2 regions of the Paenibacillus sp. FSL R5-0766 genome follow, and region 2 is predicted to be linked to the other one. Evidence: predicted binding sites of a transcription regulator. Region 2 holds the regulator's gene; the other holds the start of a gene.

Region 1 (3,533 bases), 150 kb from region 2:
GATTAATGGCAGACAGATTACATACACCCCAGCCAGGCAGGCCTTGTTCTGCGCAAGGATTAGTACAGATGATCGGATTGAAGTACCAGCTGTTGGACATCTGGTTATAGTACTCCATGAATACCACACCAGGCTCTGCCGATTTCCAGGCTGATTCAATAATGGTATGCCAGATTTCGCGCGCCTTCAGTGTACGATAGTGCACCACCGAATGACCTGCTGCTTTCCATTGATGCATATCCCCGTTCCACTCGGTGTCGTAGTCCGGATCGTTTGTATCGGGGAAAACCAAATCCCAATCTCCATCCTGCTTGACAGCCTCCATAAATGTGTTGCTCACACATACAGACAGATTGGCATTGGTCACCTGCCCCATCGTTTGTTTCACGGTAATAAAATCAAGCACATCCGGATGCCAGTCATTCATCATGAGCATAAGCGCACCTCGGCGGCTTCCGCCCTGTTCAATCAGTCCAGTCGTATAACTGAACAATCCGCCCCACGATACGGAACCGCTGGATGATCCGTTGACACCTTTCACCACCGCTCGGCGAGGACGCAAAGAGGACAAATTAATGCCAACACCTCCCCCACGTGCCATAATCTCCGTCATCTCGGTCAAAGTCTTCATGATGCCACCCCGACTGTCTTGCGGAGACGGAATGACATAACAATTGAAGAGTGTCAGCTCATCGCTTGCCCCCGCGCCCGCAGCAATGCGTCCTCCGGGTACTAACTTCCAATCTTCCAACACAGAGCGGAACTTGGACTCCCACGTTGCCCGCTGATCGGCTGTGGATTCGACAGAAGCCATCGCTTTGGCGAGGCGGTCCCACATCTCTTCCGGTGTTTTTTCTATGTTGAGTGTCAGTTTCTCCACATTTGTCTCGATCATCTCTCCGCTTCGAGTCCTTACCTGTACAAGCTGACCCTGACGTTCTATGATTTCGCCCACTTCCTTGGTTGGGAACTTGGGATCATCCTTCGTTAATACCAATACCACATCTCCGACCTTGGCATGATTCGAATCGGCGTCCTTCCAGGCGTATCGGTCCAGAAATATTTTTTCGCTGAGTCCTTCTAATGGGTACGATCGTTGGTTCGATTTCATCGCTACGTTCAACCTCCCGAAATAAATCTCCATTTTCACTATAAGAGTAAATTATGATAAAACACCACATATAGTGATATAAAACCAGTATATTACACCATATATTGATTTTCCATAAGACTTTTATCATAGACTTTATTCTATAGACTCCCCTGCTCGGACAAACTTCTTCATACACCCTCATACGCATGAATACGATATCTGTGAATTTTTTTGGGACAGAAAAAACCTGTGCCTTTACTAAATTTCTGGGTTCAATATAAGTTAAACTAATCATTTGCACGTCAACGGAGAGGACAGAAAAAACCTGAAAAAGCGAAGCGTTCGCCTTTATCCCCGGATTTCCCCCTCCAGAAAAGGGAATCAAAGAAATCTGGGGATAACAGCGATTGGAAGGTTGTTCTGTCATCATAGTGTTCGTGCAAATAAACTGTAGTTCAACTTACATAGTTATGAACTGACTCTCATTCGTCCATACTATTACCTACGAATAAAACGTCATCACGTATGGCAGGGGAGGAAACACCATGAACCGGAAAAACCCGCACCACACCAATCAACCTGTAGCCGAGCTGCCCGTTCCGCTGGAATTTGATCGAAGCTGGATTAATCAATTGGAATCACGACTGGATAAAGGAGGTCCTTGGGGGGATTATCGACTCTTCCAACTGGGCATTCAAGCCGAAGAAACCAATCTGATTCCCAATTTTGACGAGATCCAGTGTTTGAAGCATCTACAAGGCCTTACTCCACTTCCTCATCAGATGGACACTGCACGCAGAGTATTATTTGAAATGTCAGGCCGTGCCATTCTCGCCGATGAGGTGGGTCTTGGCAAAACCATTGAAGCCGGTCTCATTCTGAAAGAATATATGGTTCGAGGTCTCGTATCCAAGGTACTCATTCTCGTGCCAGCGTCTCTTGTGCTGCAATGGGTACGGGAGTTGAATTCGAAATTTGGCATCCCTGCTATTGCCCAGAAAAAGGCCTATTCCTGGCAGAATGAAGTGGTTGTTGCTTCCATGGATACAGCCAAACGTGACCCGCATAAAGATATGCTGCTGAATACCGATTACGACATGATTATTATTGACGAGGCTCATAAGCTCAAAAACAAGAAAACAACCAACTATCAATTCATGCTGAAATTGCGCAAAAAGTATTGTCTTCTGCTCACAGCTACACCTGTGCAGAACGATATGAGTGAATTGTTCAATCTGATCAACCTGCTGAAGCCCGGTCAACTGGGTCGTCAGGGTGACTTTGCGGCCAACTTTGTTGTAGACAAGCGGGTTCCGAAAAATCAGGAACAGCTTAAGAACGAGTTATCCAAAGTCATGATTCGTAACCGCCGCGGCGAAGGCCCCGTTCAATTTACCAAACGGAACGTCTCCAACGTGAATCTGCAATTATCGCCCGAAGAACAAGCGCTTTATGATGGTGTGACTTCCTTTGTCAAAGACCAGTACCAGGAAGCTGGCGGCAATCTGAGCAGCATGCTCTCCCTTGTTACATTGCAGCGTGAAGTGTGCAGCAGTCGGGATGCTGTATTCGTGACGCTGGTTAATCTGTCGAAGAAACTTCCGCTGGACTCTCCCCTTCGGGACAAGATTTGGGAACTCGTTGCCCATATTAAAGCGATCAAGGAAAATACCAAAGCCGAGAAAACAATGGAACTGATTCGGAACATGAATGAAAAAGTAATCATCTTCACCGAATACCGGGCCACACAGGAGTATCTGCTAAACTATTTCCGCAACAATGGGCTTACGGCTGTACCCTATCGGGGTGGTATGAATCGTGGCAAAAAAGACTGGATGATGGATCTCTTCCGCGGGCGTGTGCAGGCCATGATTGCAACCGAAGCGGGTGGTGAAGGCATCAATTTGCAATTTTGCCATCATATGATCAACTTTGATCTGCCTTGGAACCCTATGCGGGTAGAGCAGCGGATCGGCCGGGTACACCGGCTTGGGCAGCAAAATGACGTGAACATCTTCAATTTATCTACGACCGGAACCATTGAGGAACATATTCTGAGTCTGCTGCATGAGAAGATCAATATGTTTGAAATGGTGATCGGCGGGCTGGATGTTATTCTGGAACGGCTGGAGAAAAAGGAGTCTATTGAGAAAAGTTTGTACAAAATCATATTGGAATCACAAACTGATGAAGATATTCGCCGTAAAATGGACTCACTTGGACAATCGCTGAACTCCATTCAACGTGAGGTTGCCGATGAAGGCCCTGACGTATCCGGGTTGTTAGATCTTCGCAAGGGAGGTAGCTAACTCATGACCATGTCTCCCCATGAAGTGCAGGCATATGTTCTCACCTATCTGGAAGCACTCGATTGTCAGATTATGGAACGTTCCCCTGCCCATGTTACAGTGAAACTCTCGCCTGAGGCGGACAAAGCGTT
Region 2 (3,533 bases):
GGGATTCCCTACACTATGGACAGCACTCATTATTGCACTGTTTAGTGGGGCGTTTCTGTCACTCGGCATGAAGGTTGGCCTACGATTCTCAGCTCTGCGCTGGATGCGAAGACTGTCTGTATTGCCAGCGCTAATGTTAATGATTATGGGAATAATGAAGTTGTTATGAGGTGAAACGATGAATATAGGCTTAACCGGCGGGATCGCGACAGGCAAAAGCAGTGTTTCCGCCTATCTCGCCAGTAAGGGAGCGTTGCTCATCGATGCAGACGTTATTGCCCGGGAAGTTATGATGCCCGGGCATCCCGTGTTGGCCGCCGCTGTTAAGCGGTTTGGACAAGCCATACTGAACGAAGATGGAACACTGGATCGGAAAAAGCTCGGAAGCATTGTTTTTCAACAACCAGAGGAACGAAAGGCATTGGAGGCTATCACACATCCGGCGATCCGAAGAGTGATGCGTGAACGGGCTGCTGCATACGAATTGCAACATCCGGATAAACTTGTGGTGTCTGATATTCCTTTGCTCTATGAATCAGGTCTGGAAGATGGTTTCGAGGAAGTCATGGTTGTATATGTTCCAAGGTCGGTCCAACGAGATCGCTTGATGAGTCGGGATGGAATGACTGCAGAACAGGCTGAGGCCCGGATGGATGTACAGATGGATATTGAGCGCAAAAAGAAGCTGGCAGACATTGTCATTGATAACAGCGGTTTATGGCCTGCGACGGAGCAGCAAATTGACTCATTTCTACAGCGTAAGGGTTTGTTATGAGAATATTGCGTAAGAAACGTGTACTGCTGTTGATGTTTGTGTCCTTTGTACTGGTGTTATTTCTGAATACTAACTGGATGGCATGGTTCTATCCCATACATTATAAGGAAGAGATCCGTGCCCAATCTCAGAGTTATGAGGTTGATCCGTTTCTGATTGCTTCCATTATCAAGGTGGAGACCAATTTTAAGACAAGCAAGGAATCCAAACGGGGCGCCATCGGGCTCATGCAACTGATGCCAGACACGGCAAACTGGATACTGGAACAAGCCAAAATTCCCGACACTTCACTGGAGGAATTAAAGCACGAGCCTGAACGAAATATTCAGTTAGGCACATGGTATCTGCGGAATCTATCCGATCAATTCGATGGCAATGAAGCAGTTATGATCGCTGCCTATAATGCGGGACCAGGCAAAGTGAACAGTTGGCTTAGAGATGGTGTGTGGGATGGCTCATTTGATACGGTGAAAGATATTCCGTTTGGTGAGACGCGTCACTATGTACAAAGAGTCATTTACTATTATAATCAGTATGTAAAGATCTATAATACGTTCTAAGTATATAAGTAGAAGCACAGAGCAGGCCGGTTATTCACCGGCCGCTCCATGCTCCTCTGTGTAGCGTATTACGATGCAGATATTATTGGTATTGACCTGCCAATTGCTGTTCTGCAATTGTTACCAGACGCTTCGTGATGTATCCACCGATCGAACCGTTCTCGTAAGAAGTCATGTTACCTTGGTATCCGTCTTGTGGGATGCTGATTCCGAGTTCTTGAGCAACTTCATATTTCATTTGCTCGAGTGCTGCGGAAGCTTTAGTTACCACCAGGTTGTTGGAGTTACCATTGCTTTGTGCCATTGCTGTTCACCTCCTCGTGGGTTGGTAAAAGTATTATGTGTCGGCAATGCATTTTTCATTACAAAATCAAGACAGGGAATATGTGGTAAAAAGTAAAACGTGGGAAGTGATCTGATTTGAAGTGTCCTTATTGCGGTTATATGGGTACCAAAGTGCTTGATTCGCGTCCGGCCAACGAGGCAAAATCCATTCGTCGTCGCCGTGAGTGTGAGCAGTGTGCCCGCAGATTTACAACGTTTGAGATGATTGAAGAGACTCCACTGATTGTTATTAAGAAAGATGGCAGTCGGGAAGAGTTCAGCCGGGACAAGATTCTCCGCGGGCTTATTCGTGCCTGTGAGAAACGTCCAGTCTCCGTAGAGACCCTGGAGATGATGGTATCTGAAGTAGAGAAATCTCTGCGTAATACAGCCGATGCTGAAGTCGAGAGTCGCCAGATTGGTGAGTTATTGATGGAGCAGCTGTTTCCCGTAGATGAAGTGGCTTATGTACGCTTTGCGTCGGTATATCGCCAGTTCAAAGATATCAATATGTTCATGAAAGAACTGAAATCCCTGTTGTCCAAAGACAATCTGGAGGATTAGTGAAGTGGGGAAAGGGAGAAGAGCAGTCTGGAGTTCCAGTCCGTGTGTACCAGAGAAATCGGTTGTTCTTCTCCAATCACTTTGGATCTTGAAAAAGTGATTGACAGCGAAAGCTGGATTTTATATGATATAGGAGTCGCCTGTGGAACGTAGCAGTGCTGGACAAGTTATCTATTTCATATCCTGGGGCCTTAGCTCAGCTGGGAGAACCCGCTTACTAGAAACACTACCAAAGTACATAACAAAGCAATTTAGAAACTACGCTTAAAGCGTAGCTTTTTTTATTTCCAGTCCTTCTCATGGGATAATATCCCTATAAATATCAAGGACATGAATATAATACGCGCAATTAAATTGGATGAAATCAAATATCTATTCATCCTTGGAGTTGCAGCGATAGCAATTTTACTTTACAAATACACTCCAAATTTTACCGACCTTTCATCGGTAATTTTTAATAGTCTTAGCAATCTGGTTGAATTAACTTGGAGATACTTGATGACCCAACTTGGCTATATGCAACCTGACTTCTCAAATACGGCCCCTTAGGGGCTTTTTTATTTGTTCTTATGATGTAAAAACTTGGGGTATAGTACCGAAGTATGTTAGAATAAAAAGGAAATAAAAATGTGAGGAGTTGGTTCAATTAGTGAGATTTAAAGCAAACAATCATCGTAAGAAGCAGCGAGTAAAAGAAGGATACACCAATGATAAAACCATAGCTCTTTCAAAGAAATATTATGAGTTAAGGAAGAAATTATTGATGTGTGAGTGTAACAGATGTCAAAGAACTATACGTTTAAGTTCAACTGAAGTTGGTACGTTTTGTGGGGAATGCATGAAGCAAGGCATCTACTCAAAATATATACTGGCTGATTTTAAAATAGATCGTTCCAAACAAAGAGTTAGTATATAATGAAACACTCCTAACAGCCCTCACACGGCTGTTTTTTGCTTTACCTGATAACTAGTAACCCCCAACGTTATGATGGCTCATAACCAATCCTGATTGTTCATGTTTTGAATATGCACATTTTTGTGCACATTGGATTATCGCCTATTATTTCATCCAATTCAAGCATAACACGAACAATACTCCTCCACGAAATCGGGGTAAATCCCTTACCACATTCTTTTCTAAATCGAAAAGCGAATCCTTGCAACTAGCCGTTTATGGCGAGTCCTATATTATTGACGACCAAGGATAAGAGAACTTTGGGTTCCAACTCTTGTGTGAAATTAAATATCACAAACAGTAGTTATTGTACAATTCAAAGTCGGACTTGGATATTCGACAATACATATAGGAT

The links. Region 2 encodes NrdR, which represses ribonucleotide reductase genes. Its sites were predicted from a motif close to AACACNATATATNGTGTT; they were not measured.
Region 1: MKY66_RS10420 (adenosylcobalamin-dependent ribonucleoside-diphosphate reductase) is a predicted target of NrdR. The motif match lies at 1,172-1,189, and genes of this name have one in related genera.

Annotation. Positions count from the first base shown of each region.
Region 1 covers NZ_CP150227.1:2,282,485-2,286,017, reverse strand. The annotation lists gene MKY66_RS10420 (adenosylcobalamin-dependent ribonucleoside-diphosphate reductase) at 1-1,111, opposite strand, end outside; gene MKY66_RS10415 (SNF2-related protein) at 1,639-3,402, shown strand; gene MKY66_RS10410 (YqhG family protein) at 3,406-3,533, shown strand, end outside.
Region 2 covers NZ_CP150227.1:2,133,120-2,136,652, forward strand. The annotation lists gene MKY66_RS09705 (manganese efflux pump) at 1-169, shown strand, start outside; gene coaE (dephospho-CoA kinase) at 179-775, shown strand; gene MKY66_RS09715 (lytic transglycosylase domain-containing protein) at 772-1,335, shown strand; gene MKY66_RS09720 (alpha/beta-type small acid-soluble spore protein) at 1,418-1,639, opposite strand; gene nrdR (transcriptional regulator NrdR) at 1,756-2,223, shown strand; gene MKY66_RS09730 (hypothetical protein) at 2,873-3,139, shown strand.